Regions from separate parts of the Leuconostoc sp. BM2 genome, predicted to be linked through region 3. Evidence: predicted binding sites of a transcription regulator. Region 3 holds the regulator's gene; each other region holds the start of a gene.
What was found. The regulator Rex, encoded in region 3, represses fermentation and respiration genes when NADH is low (regulators of the CRP and FNR family bind a similar motif). The targets are predictions, from matches to a motif close to TTGTGAANTANTTCACAA.
Positions count from the first base shown of each region.

Region 1: adhE (bifunctional acetaldehyde-CoA/alcohol dehydrogenase) is a predicted target of Rex. The motif match lies at 2,335-2,352, and genes of this name have one in related genera.
Region 2: adhP (alcohol dehydrogenase AdhP) is a predicted target of Rex. The motif match lies at 2,562-2,579, and genes of this name have one in related genera.

Region 1 covers NZ_MOWQ01000013.1:25,801-30,306, forward strand. The annotation lists gene adhE (bifunctional acetaldehyde-CoA/alcohol dehydrogenase) at 1-2,192, opposite strand, end outside; gene BMG01_RS05305 (hypothetical protein) at 2,530-3,213, shown strand; gene thiD (bifunctional hydroxymethylpyrimidine kinase/phosphomethylpyrimidine kinase) at 3,251-4,063, opposite strand; gene BMG01_RS05315 (folate family ECF transporter S component) at 4,098-4,506, opposite strand, start outside.
Region 2 covers NZ_MOWQ01000017.1:11,389-15,894, reverse strand. The annotation lists gene BMG01_RS05995 (ABC transporter substrate-binding protein) at 61-1,272, shown strand; gene BMG01_RS05990 (NADP-dependent oxidoreductase) at 1,525-2,427, shown strand; gene adhP (alcohol dehydrogenase AdhP) at 2,598-3,650, shown strand; gene BMG01_RS05980 (VOC family protein) at 3,694-4,026, opposite strand; gene BMG01_RS05975 (MFS transporter) at 4,032-4,506, opposite strand, start outside.
Region 3 covers NZ_MOWQ01000009.1:31,566-36,071, reverse strand. The annotation lists gene BMG01_RS04455 (peptidoglycan bridge formation glycyltransferase FemA/FemB family protein) at 104-1,141, opposite strand; gene BMG01_RS04450 (redox-sensing transcriptional repressor Rex) at 1,147-1,797, opposite strand; gene tsaD (tRNA (adenosine(37)-N6)-threonylcarbamoyltransferase complex transferase subunit TsaD) at 1,896-2,912, opposite strand; gene rimI (ribosomal protein S18-alanine N-acetyltransferase) at 2,905-3,318, opposite strand; gene rimI (ribosomal protein S18-alanine N-acetyltransferase) at 3,293-3,850, opposite strand; gene tsaB (tRNA (adenosine(37)-N6)-threonylcarbamoyltransferase complex dimerization subunit type 1 TsaB) at 3,834-4,506, opposite strand, start outside.

The DNA.
Region 1 (4,506 bases), on a different contig from region 3:
TTCTTTGGATCATAGTGATAAGAATCAGCCAAGTTATCAAAAATCAACTTAATAGCTTGCAAAGCCCAAGGACGTGTAAATTCTGAGGCCATTACTGAAACGTATGATTCCAAGGCGTGTGACAAAGCATCCAAACCAGAGAATGCAACTGTGCGCTTTGGTACAGTCATCACGAATTCTGGATCAACAATGGCAACTTCAGGTGTTAATTCATAGTCGGCCAATGGGTACTTAACGTGTGTTTCATCATCAGTGATAACCGCGAATGGTGTCACTTCTGAACCAGTACCTGATGTGGTTGGAATTGCAACCATTTGCGTCAAACGTGCATGGTAGAACTTAACAATACGCTTACGGATATCCATGAACTTTTGTTGTAGTTCTGTAAACAAGTCTTTGATAGCATCATTATCTTCCAAGATACCTTCATGACGTGTTGAATATTCGTACAAGAAACGACCAATCTTACCAGCATCCAATGCTGAACCACCACCAAGCAAAATCACTGTGTCAGGCTTAAAATCAGCCATTTGACGTGCAATTTCAACTGCTTGTGACAAAGTTGGATCAGGCTTAACTGAACCGTAGATGTTTGTTTCGACTTGTTCTTGACGCAATTCAAGTTGGCTCAAAACCTTACCAACGAAGCCGAATTGCACCATACCAGGGTCAGCCACGATGAAGGCGCGCTTAACTGATGGTAATTCTTGCAAGTAAGTAATCGCGTTTGCTTCATAATAAACTTCCTTAGGCAAACGGATCCACTGTGGACGGTTACGACGACGTGCAACAGTTTTGATGTTAAGCAAGTCGTATGTTGACAAGTTGTGAGACAATGAATTCTTCCCCCATGATCCGGTACCAAGCGTCAATGATGGACGCATAGCATCTGTATAGATATCACCAACACCACCAATTGAATCTGGTTGGTTAACTAAGATACGTGATGCACCGATTGCATCAGCATATTCTTTGATGAATGGGTCATCTTGTGAACCAATTTGGATAGCGGCGTTGTGACCAGCACCTTGATAGTTCAACAATGATTGAACTGTTTCAATGGCTTCTTCACGCTTTTCAACTTTATAAATTGACAATAATGGTGACAACTTTTCTGATGACAAAGCTTCACCAATGTTCTTTTGATCCAACTCGAACAGCAAAACATCTTTGCCTTCAGGAATCTTAACACCAGCTTGTTCAGCAATCCAACGACCTGACATACCAGCAACTGGTCCGGCTACACCGAAACCTTCGGCGTTTGGCTTGAAGACGTAATCAGCAATCTTCTTGTAGTCTTTCTTAGGCACAAGGTAAGCACCTTGTTCTTGTAATTTAGCCAAAACTTCGTCGTAAATTGGCGCTTGGATAACCGCTGAGTTTTCAGTGGCACAGATCATACCATTATCAAAACGCTTTGACAAAAGTAAGTCTGACACAGCGCGGTCAGTATCTACGGTTGCATCCAAGTAGATAGCACCATTACCAGCACCAACACCCATTGATGGGTTTCCTGACTTCAAAGCGGCGTTAACCATTGATGGACCACCAGTGGCCAAGATTGAAGCGATGCCATGATTTTGAATTAAAGCAGTTGTAGCGTAGATTGAAGGCTTTTCAATCCATTGGATAAAGTTCTTGGGTGCACCAGCTTTCACAGCTGCTTCATAAACGATTTGTGCAGCGTGAACTGATGACTTTTGTGCTTGTGGGTGGAATGCGAAGATAATCGTATTACGCGTCTTAGCTGTCAACATTGACTTAAAAATCGTTGTTGACGTTGGATTAGTTGTTGGTACGATACCAGCTAATACACCAAGTGGTGCTGCTAATTCAACCTTTCCTTGGATTTTATCTTCATTGATAACGCCAACTGTCTTGTCAAACTTAATCGCGTTATAAACGGATTCAGAGGCAAAACGGTTCTTGGTATCTTTATCTTCAACAACACCTCGACCAGTTTCATCGTGGGCTTCATGGGCCAACAATAGTGAATTTTCAGAACCAGCTAATGCCATTGCGGCAACAATTTTGTCAACCTGTTCCTGTGAAAATGTTGAAAATTCTGCCAAAGCTTTTTGTGACTTTTCGACCAATTCGGCCGTCATTTTTTCAGCTTGAGCTGTCAATTCAGCTTTTTCTTCAGGTGTCAAAACCTTTTTAGCGGGCTTCTTTGCAGTTGCTTCTGCCATAATTTGTGCTCCTTTTTGTTTGCTCATTTCTTAACAATCTAAGTATATAATAAGTGTCAAGAAAAAGCAACACTTTTAATTTTTATTTGTTAAACGCCTGATAAATGTACATTTGCAAGCGCTTACAAACACGGAAATAATATTGTGTACTTAATCACAGTATCGGCATATTTTTTAATATTACGCCTACGGCTTATTATATAACCATTCTTTGAAGAAAGTGTAAACATTGCGCCCTAAATGTTATGAAATCGTGAACTCTCAATCTAAATGTACCAAGCACTTTACGACGACAATGCTATAATAAGATAATATATTAGCTTGAGGATGAGACGACATGTATTATATTGACGGACAATTTTACCAGTTAGGGTACAAACAAAAAATTAGTTTTTTCGTTGTATCTTTAATTATCAATTCTTTTGGAAATGGTTTGAGTGTGGCAACTGCAATGGGATCAGCTCCTTGGACGGCTGGTGCTGCCAATTTATCCAATCTAACTGGTGCGCCGATCAGTTTATTCCTTGCTTTTTTTGCTACGAGTGTCGCTTTCTTGAACATGTGGCTCGCCATGCACTTTAATTGGCCCCGTTTAATTGGCAATATTGTGTTTGGCATGTCGTTTAGTTTGTTGGTTGGCGTCTTTGCTAATCTCTTTGTCTCCTTAGGCATTCGACATCTTGCTTGGTGGTGGTTACTTCCAATCGATATTTTTGCGGTGTGGACGATTGGTGTTGCTATCTCCATTTATCAGCGTGTCAATTGGATTCTACATCCCCTTGATGACTTGACCAACATTTTACGGTTTGATTATTTTCACGGCAATGCTAGTAAAGCGCAAATGAGTAACTTTGCTGTTGCCATTGGTATTTCAGCAGTCTGTTTCCCTTTCAGTCACCAGCTTGTGGCCTTAGGACTAGGCACAGTTGTATCTTTTCTTTTCCAAGGTCGTAACATCGCTTGGGCCGACCGACATATTTTTAAACGGCTTGTCCATGGTGATATCACAGGCCAAGCCTAAAAAAGTGTGAGTTGAAATTTATCAACTCACACTTTTTTTAATCAATATTTTGAGCTGCCCAATGATTAATTGGACCAAATTGATGGCCAACCGCTATTTCGCTAGCAATAGCTGCCGTTGTCACATCGTGCGCGATACGAATGGCATTAGCGACTGACTGTCCTTTGGCAATTTCAGCTGCAATGGTGGCACTTAACGTATCGCCCGTACCGTTGATATGTGTCGTATCAAAATAAGGATGGCGCAGCCAAAAATCTGATCCATCAGCTAGTAACACGTAGTCTGCAACTTCTTGTTGGTCATCTTGATGATGCCAACCTTTCACAATGACATTCTGAACACCTAGTGCCTGAATGTCCCGTGCTGCCGCTGCTTGGTCTGTTTCGCTTTGAATTGTTCGTCCTGTTAACAATTGTGCCTCAAAAAAATTAGGCGTGGCAACAGTTGCCAATGGTAGCAGCTGTTGTTTCAAAGCTTTGAACGCTTCATTTTCTAATAATTGTGTCCCATGTTTCGTAGTAATAACGGGATCAACGACCAATGGCCCAAAATCGTAAGTCTGATATGCCTTAACTACCGTACCAATTAAAGCTGCATCAGACAGCATTCCCGTCTTACTAGCTTTGATTTTAAAATCATCAGCCAAAGCCTCAAACTGTTGGTCAATAAACGCCAATGGTAATGTTTCCGCTGCGTGGATACCGTAAGAATTACCCGCAACAGCTGCCACTAGAACACTCATGCCATACGTCTTACGAATAAAAAAGGTGTGTAAATCAGCTTGCATACCAGCTGAGCCATCAGAATCAGAACCGGCAATTGTTAATACTTGAGGAAATTCGTTTGTCATAATAACCTGCTTTCAAAAAAACAGCCGAAGCTGTTTAACTAAAAATTATTTTTGTTGTGCGGCGTACCACCGGATTATTTAGAAAGAAATAGGTGATAGCAACTTGGATTGGGTACATAATTAAGTTTTTGATAATTCTTGGTATTGCGAACGCCACCAATGATGGCCAATCATGCGCTGTATGATACATGATTACCAGCCAAGCTGTGTTCATCACAATGTTAGTGATGAGCAACACCAATCCAACGGCAACAATAATTCGCCATAGACTTGTGTGATCTTGACGATAATAAGCTAGCGCATAAATTAATGTTGAAACAACCGCCGTCAACGTAAACCCAATGAAGAAGACACCGGGATTAACAATCGTGATATTAACCACGTCTAATACGGCAGCAATCAACATCGACCACAGCGGACCATACCACTTGGCAATCAAAGAC
Region 2 (4,506 bases), on a different contig from region 3:
TAAATCATGTACAAATATTAGATATGCGTGATATAATATTACCCAGGTTAAAATTACGGTGTGCCAGCCTATGCTTTGCCATATCATGATCTGAAAGATGTGAGTGCCAAGACCATTGACACGTCTAAAAAGGTTACAAAGACGCCTTTGTCATTTGGACCATTTAAAGTATCATCTGTTTCTTCAGACTCAACAGTTAAGTATGTGCGTAACAGTGATTACTGGGGTAAACAAGCTAAGTTGAAGACAATCACTTACTATGTTAACCAAGATCAGTCAAAGCTTGAAAATGACTTATCAAAGCAAAAGTTTGATATTGTGACAACAGCGCCAGCTACATTGTGGAAGAATGGTAACACACCAGTGTTGTCAAAGTATAACAATGCTAAGGGATATGCTGCTACTGGTCAAGCTGATGCAGGGTATTGGGAACTTTACTTTAACTTAGGACACGCAGATTCTAAGGGAACAAGTATTCAAGATCGCTCAACACCATTGCAAGATGCCAATGTTCGTAAGGCAGTTGGGTATGCACAAAACGTCGGTGCGGTTGTTGCTAAGTATGGTAACGGCCTACGTGTGACAACCAACACATTAGTTTCAAAGTCAGAAACTAAGAAGTTGTTCTATGATAAGAATGTCAAGGGCTATCAAGCAAAAGCTAACGGTGACATCAAGAAAGCTGGTAGCTTGTTGGAAAAGGCAGGTTATAAGAAAGATTCTGATGGCTACTACGCTAAAGATGGCAAGCGCCTAACGTTGACTTACTTAGCTCGTTCAGGTCGTTCAACAGCTGAGTCTGAAGCAAAAGCTTACATCGCTGCATGGAAAGCAGCCGGTATTGAAGTTAAGCTTTATCAAGACAAGTTAGTTGATGCAGCTACTTGGCAGTCAATTGTTTTGTCAGCAAAGAACAATGATTGGGATATCACTGATGGTGGTTGGGGTGAAGGTACAGTACCAACATTTGACCAACATTGGAGCAAGAACGCTGCTTATAACTTTGGACATGTCACATCAGCTGCTTTGACTAAGAATTTGACTGACACACAGAATTCAACTTCTGATGCAAGCTTGATTAAGAATATCAAGGCCTTCCAAAAGTTAGTTGTTGATAAAGAAGCTTACACAATTCCTACTTACACTAACATTGATGTACAATTGGTCAATGGTCGTGTTAAGGGATGGACAAATGCGCCTGTCAACGATTTGTACGCTAAATTGAGTGTTACTTCAAACAAATTGACTACTTCTGGTAATCCACGTAAGTAATCACAAATTAAATACGGGTTGGTATCCTCCCATGGCTCACGTTACTTTTCCAGCCCGTAAGCAGTAGTTGAGCCAACCAGTAAAAAACATCACAACATGGATTTTTGACTTCCTAATGTTGTGATGTTTTTTTATGTGACTTTCTAATTGTTTTATAAAAATTTGAACCAAAATTAACATTTTAGCGGTTAATTAGCTTACAATGTATGTGAAAGCGACTCAGACATTTCGAAGAAAAGAAAGTGTGAAAAAATGTACGCAATAGAGATGAAAGATTATGGCGACGTCGACGTTTTTGCAGAGGTAACGGATGCCAAAACACCAGACATTAAGCCCAGTCAAGTACTGGTTAAGCAACATGCAACAGCTATTGATCCCTATGATGTTAAGTTTCGTGCAGGTGTCATGGGAACTAGTGCACCAACACCACTGATTAATGGCTCGTCTGTGGCAGGTGACATTATTGCAGTAGGTAGTGAAGTAAGTGATTTTCATGTTGGTGATCGTGTTGCGGCGTCACCACATCTCAAAAGTTACGCTGAATTTGTGGCTGTAAGTAGCAAGCAATTGGCTAAAATTCCAGATGGTGTGAGTTATGAGACAGCCGCAGCAGTTGCTTTAGGCGGCCAAACTGGGTATCAAATGATGACGACTGATTTTGATGTACGACCTGGTGAGAGCGTATTGATTCACGGTGGTGCTGGTTCAGTTGGTTTTACCGCGATCCAAGTTGCTCAGACAATCGGCGCGGGGAAAATATATACAACGGCCAGCGGCGAATCAGCTGTATTTTTGAAGTCCTTCAATCCGCATTTACATGTTATTGACTATAAGAAAGAAAGTTTGGCAACTGTTATTAAAGATAAAGTAGATGTCGTTCTTGATACCATCGGTGGTAAAACCTTAACTGATTCTTTGAACGTGTTGCAACTCGAAGGTCGACTGGTGTCTATTGTTGATAACAATGATGATCCAAGAGTAACAAACAGTTTCATGAAGTCAAACGGGCAACAATTAGCAGCTTTGTTGCAGATGGTTGCCAGTGGTGATGTGAAAGTCAATATTGCCGAGGTGGCGCCTTTTAATGTGATTAATCTGAAAGAATTCCATAGTCGTCAGCACGTTTTAGGCAAGTTAGTTTTAAAATTCTCGTAATCCAACTTTTATTTTTAGAAACCGTAGAGGCTCTCTATACATTTGTTAGTGAAACACGTCACTTTACAAAAGAATTTTATGTAAATTTTACATAAAAACTATTTACAAATATGAATTTTATGGTTACAATTTACTTGTAAATAAATTCACATATATGAAAGAGGTTAAATATGAAAGCAGCAGTTGTCCGTGAAGTGAATGATGGGTATGTTGATTTAATTGATGATTGGCAACCACGCGCGTTAGGCTTTGGTGATGCTTTGGTTGACGTTGAATATGTCGGTCTTTGTCACACAGATTTGCACTGTGCTAATGGTGATTTTGGTAATCCAAATGAAATTGGTGAACGCAATGGTCAATTCCGTCGTGTTATTGGTCATGAAGGCGTTGGTCGTGTTTCAAAGTTAGGCGAAGGTGCCGGTGATTATCTTAAAATTGGTGATCGCGTATCAATTGCTTGGTTCTATGATGCTTGTGGTGTTTGTGACTACTGTGTTTCAGGTAATGAAACGTTCTGCCGTAAGGTTCGTAACTCAGGTTACACGATTGACGGTGCAATGTCACAACAGGTTGTTGTCAACTCAAAATATGCAGTGAAAGTACCAGAAGGTTTGGATCCAGTTGAAGCAACATCAATCACTTGTGCCGGTGTGACAATGTATAAGTCACTTAAAGTTGGTGAAACAAAGCCAGGTGAATGGGTGTCAGTTCATGGTGCCGGTGGTTTAGGTAACTTGGCTGTGCAATATGCTCATAATGTATTTGGTGCACACGTAGCCGTTATTGATGGTAACGATGACAAGTTGGCTGCTGCTAAGGCTAACGGTGCTGAAGTGTTGGTCAACCGTAAGACCGAAGATGTGGTTGCTAAGGTTAATGAATTAACTGGTGGTGTGCATAACGCACAAGTAACTGCTGTTAATGATGCAGCTTTCTCACAAGCTGTTAATGTTTTGCGCCCAATGGGTAAGTTAGTGGCTGTTGCTTTGCCACAAGGTGATATGGCACTCAATATTGCTAAAACAGTATTAGACGGCATTGAAGTTCGAGGATCACTTGTTGGTACTCGTGCCGATTTGAAAGAAGCCTTCCAATTTGGGGCTGAAGGTAAAGTTAAGCCAATCGTCGAGACAGTTGATTTCAAGGATATGAATGACGTGATTGATGAGATGAAGGCTGGTAACATTACTGGTCGTAAAGTCTTTGACTTCACAGCACTATAATCAAAAAAACGAGATACAGAACTTGTGTCTCGTTTTTTTTTAACTATTGATTTGCCTCAAGTGTGATTAAGTTACCTTCGGAATCATGGATTTTAAAGGCGATTTTATTGCCAAAACGGGGTTCGGGCTTGCCTACAATTGGAATAAAATTATTGCGAAGATGTTGCTTTAATTCATCTTGATGGTCTCTAATCAACATTTCTAATTGATCAGTTGGTTCACCGGCTACAAAAATAATATCATCACCATCAATCATTAAGTGGCGACCACTAGCGTGACCGGATTGTGGTAGGTCGAATACATCACGCCAAAAACGGTAGGCACGGTTAACATCTTGAGCAGGAATTGTTTTAATGTTGAGTTTTCTTGGTTTCATAATACTTATAGTATAGCTGTTTCAGTGGTTTTTTCAACCTTCTCAATGTCATGTTGACGGGTTAAAATGATGTATACAACAGTCATCAATGTCACAATCGCCATTATTACCCACGAGATATTTGGTGAAATTAAATTTGCAATACCGAGGAACAAAAACTGACCGATTGGTGCGCTTGACAAAGCGAATGTATTGAGCAAACCACTGACACTTGCTAGCTGGTTTTGATCAATGCGTTTCATTAAAATGGCACCAAATTTGGGATTGACTTGCGCATTAAAATAAGCAACGACAAAGGAAATAATCATCCATACACTGCCGTTTGGATAAATGATTGGTACGAGCTCTAAGCCTAGTACGCCAGTCATCGCTACGGCTAGTAATTGCTTAGTTGTTAGATGACTCAGAAAAGGCATGGGCAGAAGAGAGCCTAACAACATTCCGGTTGAAAAGATAGCACCAAACATCGCGACGGTAGTG
Region 3 (4,506 bases):
ATTAAAAACGTGATAAAGTCGCAGTATTATACAGTATATATGCTGTTTGCTTAAAACTTTATTATTATACCAAAAAAGCGCCCACCGGCGCTAATTTTTATAATTAATCAAATTGTTTGAGGTAATCCTTATAACCTTCTTCGTCAACGACCCAGTCGAGTTCACCGATATATTCAGCGTTGGGATCGTGGTAAGCAAATTCATGTTTGAACTTATAGAGACCATCAGAAACATCAAATTCACCAATGCCACCAAAATCATATTCGATTTTGCCAAGTGACAGTCCCCATTTCAGCATCTCATATTGAATGGCGGCTGGTGCGTTATGTTTACCAAATTCGCGATAAGAGCCAGCATACATATACCAAATCTCATCACCATAAGCAAATCCTAAGCCACCAGCAATCACTTGCCCTTCAAAATGAGCCAAGTAGACTCGGAACAAGCCTGTCCCTGCCCATAATTTTTGCATACGAAGGAAGTAATCTAATGGTCTGTGTGTGATACCATGATTTTTTGCCATTGCCACGTAGGTATCAAATAGTGCTCGAATATCCTCTTCACTATCACCAAATGTAATTGTCACACCATCACGAAATGCACGTCGAATATCATTACGAAGTTTAGGCTTGAAGTGCAACATCAATTCATCTTCATTGGTAATAGGCGTAGCACCTTCACCGCGACCATCATAGTATAAGACGACATTCTTACGTGGCTGAATATTACCATGCATGTGTGTAACTTGCGTATTACGTGTCTGGAAGCCTGCCTCAAGATATTTTTGATTCAACTCATCCGAATACTGTACTTCAGGATCCATTCTCAACAAGAAGACATTATCCGGTAATGCTGCTAAAGCTTCCTTAATCAAATCCTTAATTAAATCAACATCTTCAATATCGGCAACAGGTCCACGGCCAGCATAAGCTAAAACTTTTCCGGGAACAGCCTCAACTGTTAATACTGACATAACCGCATCAATTTGACCGTCTGTTTCATGATAAACATAAACGTGGTTCCAGTTTGCTTTCAATTCACCCCATAGTGGATCCTGTGTGACTTGTCCTCTTGGATTTTCACGCACAAACTTTTGATATGCTGAGACTTTTTCTTGATCATCTAAATTTAAAATTGTCATTTAACTTATAATCCTGTCGTAATTGAACCGTAATTTTCAATGAAATACACCAAAGTTTGCAATTCATTGGTTAAGTCAACGTTTTGAACACGTACGTTGGCAGGTACCGTGACACGCAAAGGCGTAAAATTCAAAATTCCCTTAACACCGGCACTCACTAATTGATCTGTAATATCTTGGGCAACACCTTGTGGCACAGTCAAGATCGCAATGTTAATACGTTGCGCACTAATCTGTTCCTTCAATTCACTCATTTTATAAATTGGTACACCAGCTAAAATAGTGCCTGTTCGCTTTTCATCGGCATCAAAAGCAGCTGAAATACGCATATTTGACGATTGATGGAAGTTAAAGTTAAGCAAGGCTTGTCCCAAATTTCCAGCACCGATTAGTGCGACGTTGATCAAACTATCTTGGTCCAAAACATTGGCAAAGAAATCCAATAGCGCTTTAACTTCGTAGCCATAACCTCTTTTACCTAGAGCACCAAAATAAGAAAAATCACGACGAATTGTCGCCGCATCGAACTTAATAGCATCACTTAATTCTGATGATGAAATACGATCTGTACCAGCATCATGTAAGAAAGTTAGATAACGAAAATAAATTGGTAACCGCTTAGCGGTTGCGCGTGGTATTTTTGGTTGTTGCGTCATAATATATCTCCAGTAATTTCACTTGTGAACTTTTGCATAGTAATTGTACCATATATTTAAGGGTTTTGCGAAAAGATAGTGAAACATTCACAATGATGTCACGATTGTAATAGTTCAAAATCCAATCCCGGATCCGTATTAAGGTCCAAATCCGCATAGATATTTTGTTTATAATTCCAGTAACCAGCAGCACCAATCATCGCAGCATTATCGCCAGTATACGCCACTGGAACTGGAATAAATACTGTATCATTGAAATCATTTAAAAGTGTTGTCAACGCTTCACGCAACTGGGAATTAGCAGCAACACCACCAGCTAAAACAAAGCTCTTAACTGGATAATGACGTAATGCACGCTCAGTACGACCGATTAACGCATCCACAACAGCATTTTGAAAACTCGTTGCCAAATCATCTTGGTTAATCGTTTCTTGCTTTTGTTCGGCATGGTGAACATAATTAATGACCGCACTCTTTAATCCTGAAAAACTAAAATCATAGTTGTCTTCATGAGCCATAGCCGTTGGAAATTTAATAGTTGCTTTACCACGATGTGCCATTTCATCAATGGTTTTACCAGCTGGATAAGGGAGTTTTAATAACCGTCCGACTTTGTCAAAGCTTTCACCAGCGGCGTCATCTCTTGTTTCACCTAATACTTCAAATTTATTTTCAGTTTTCATTAGGACTAATTCAGTATGACCACCAGATACCATCAGAGCCATAGCTGGATATATGATTGGTTGATTAAAATTTGCCGCAGAAATGTGTCCCGCTAGATGATTAACAGGTATGATTGGCAGGTCATGCGCCAAGGCAAATGTCTTAGCACCCATCAATCCGACCAGTAGTGAACCAACTAATCCGGGCCCATAGGTCACCGCAACCGCATCTAATTCAGATGGGGTGACCTGAGCTTGTTTCAAGGCATCATCAAGTACTCTGGTGATCCATTCAATGTGATGTCGACTTGCTACTTCAGGTACAATGCCACCAAACCGTTGATGGGAATTGATTTGCGTTGCAACACTATTGCTTAAAACAATGTGTCCATCTTCCACCACTGCTACACTGGTTTCATCAGCACTCGATTCAAATGCAATTATTTTAGTCAATTTTTCGCTCCATCATAATGGCATCAGCACCATTTTTGTAATATTTTTCTCGACGATAATAAGGTTGAAAACCAAATTTGCGGTACAGTGCCTGTGCTGCCGTATTGGTATTAGCTACTTCCAATAGTACGCGCTTCGTGTTAGGCAACGCAAAAACCGCCATCAGTAATGCTTGTCCAATACCTTGATGCTGAAATTTCGGCGAAACACCTAAACTACCAACTTCAACCTCATCTAAAATTTGTGTTGCACCAAGAAAACCACCTGTCGTCACAAAATAAATAGAACGTGGACTACGCAGTTCATGCTCAAATACTTCTTTTGGCCAAGGTGACGGTGCAAAAGACTCATTTGCTAATTGCCAAATGTCATCAAGATCTTCAATTGTTGCCCGTCTGATTATCAAAATTTAGTGTCATTGAGACCGCATCTTCGTGGTCACCAAGATAATAACCTTTCTTAATTTCCGTTTGCTCATAACCCAATTTACGATATAATGTCTGCGCATTGGTGTTAGAGCGACGTGCTTCTAATGTCATCGTTGACATATGCATGTTGTGTGCAAATTCATGAATTGACTCGAGCAGCATCGTACCAATACCGTGTTTCTGCCAGACTGGTACAACAGCGATATTAGTAATGTGCATATCGTCAATGTCTGAACGATACGCTGCGCCCGCAAAAGCAATAATTTGCCCACGACGCTCTACGACTAAATATAAACGAATATGTGGCCGAGATAATTCACTCATAAAATCACGCAATAGCCACGGTGCAACGCCCTCATAAACCGCTTCTTCTATTTTGATTAAGATGTCAATGTCTTTTAGTGTCGCTCGGCGCAAAGCAAAAGATATACCATTAATTTCGACCTGTCTTGCCTCAAATTTTGGTAAATTAAACGGTAAATGCTGTTGTCGTTTAAACTTCAAAAACATAATTTTCTGGTTTATCCTCACCGGGATGGGCTGCAAGCCAATTCAATTCGGCTTGCGTTTTCCGTAAATAATTGGGATTGAAATCAGCAATATGAGACGTTGGTGTTGCGGCGATACCTAATTTGATAATGCTTTTACCCTCAGGTAAACTATCTTCTGGCGTCAATACTGACGCACGATCACCAAATTGTTCGTGAATTTGGTCAAGAAATGGCGTCGTATCACCCATGAATAAAATATTATCTGACTGCGTCTTCAAGAAAGCAAATAGGTTGCTGATTGGCTGATGAGACTCTGGAAAAATTGACTTTTCTTCTTGATAGACACCAGCAAAAACATTTTGATTACGTGCGTCAAAAAGAGGCACAACGAGACCATCAAACGAAATTTGTGATGCTAAAACAGCTAGACTAGAAACACCAACTAATTCGGTATTTAATGTATCTGCCAAAACTTTCGCCACAGTAACACCAATTCGTAATCCTGTAAATGAACCTGGTCCTTGTGCCACAACAATACGATCAATATTTTGCAACTGCCATTTTTGACTTGCCAAAGCAGACTTAATAGCTGGCAATAACTGAATCGAATGATTTCGCGCTATATTGGTCGTAAAGACCTGTTTAATTTGTTCATCTTCTGCCAAACTCACTGTC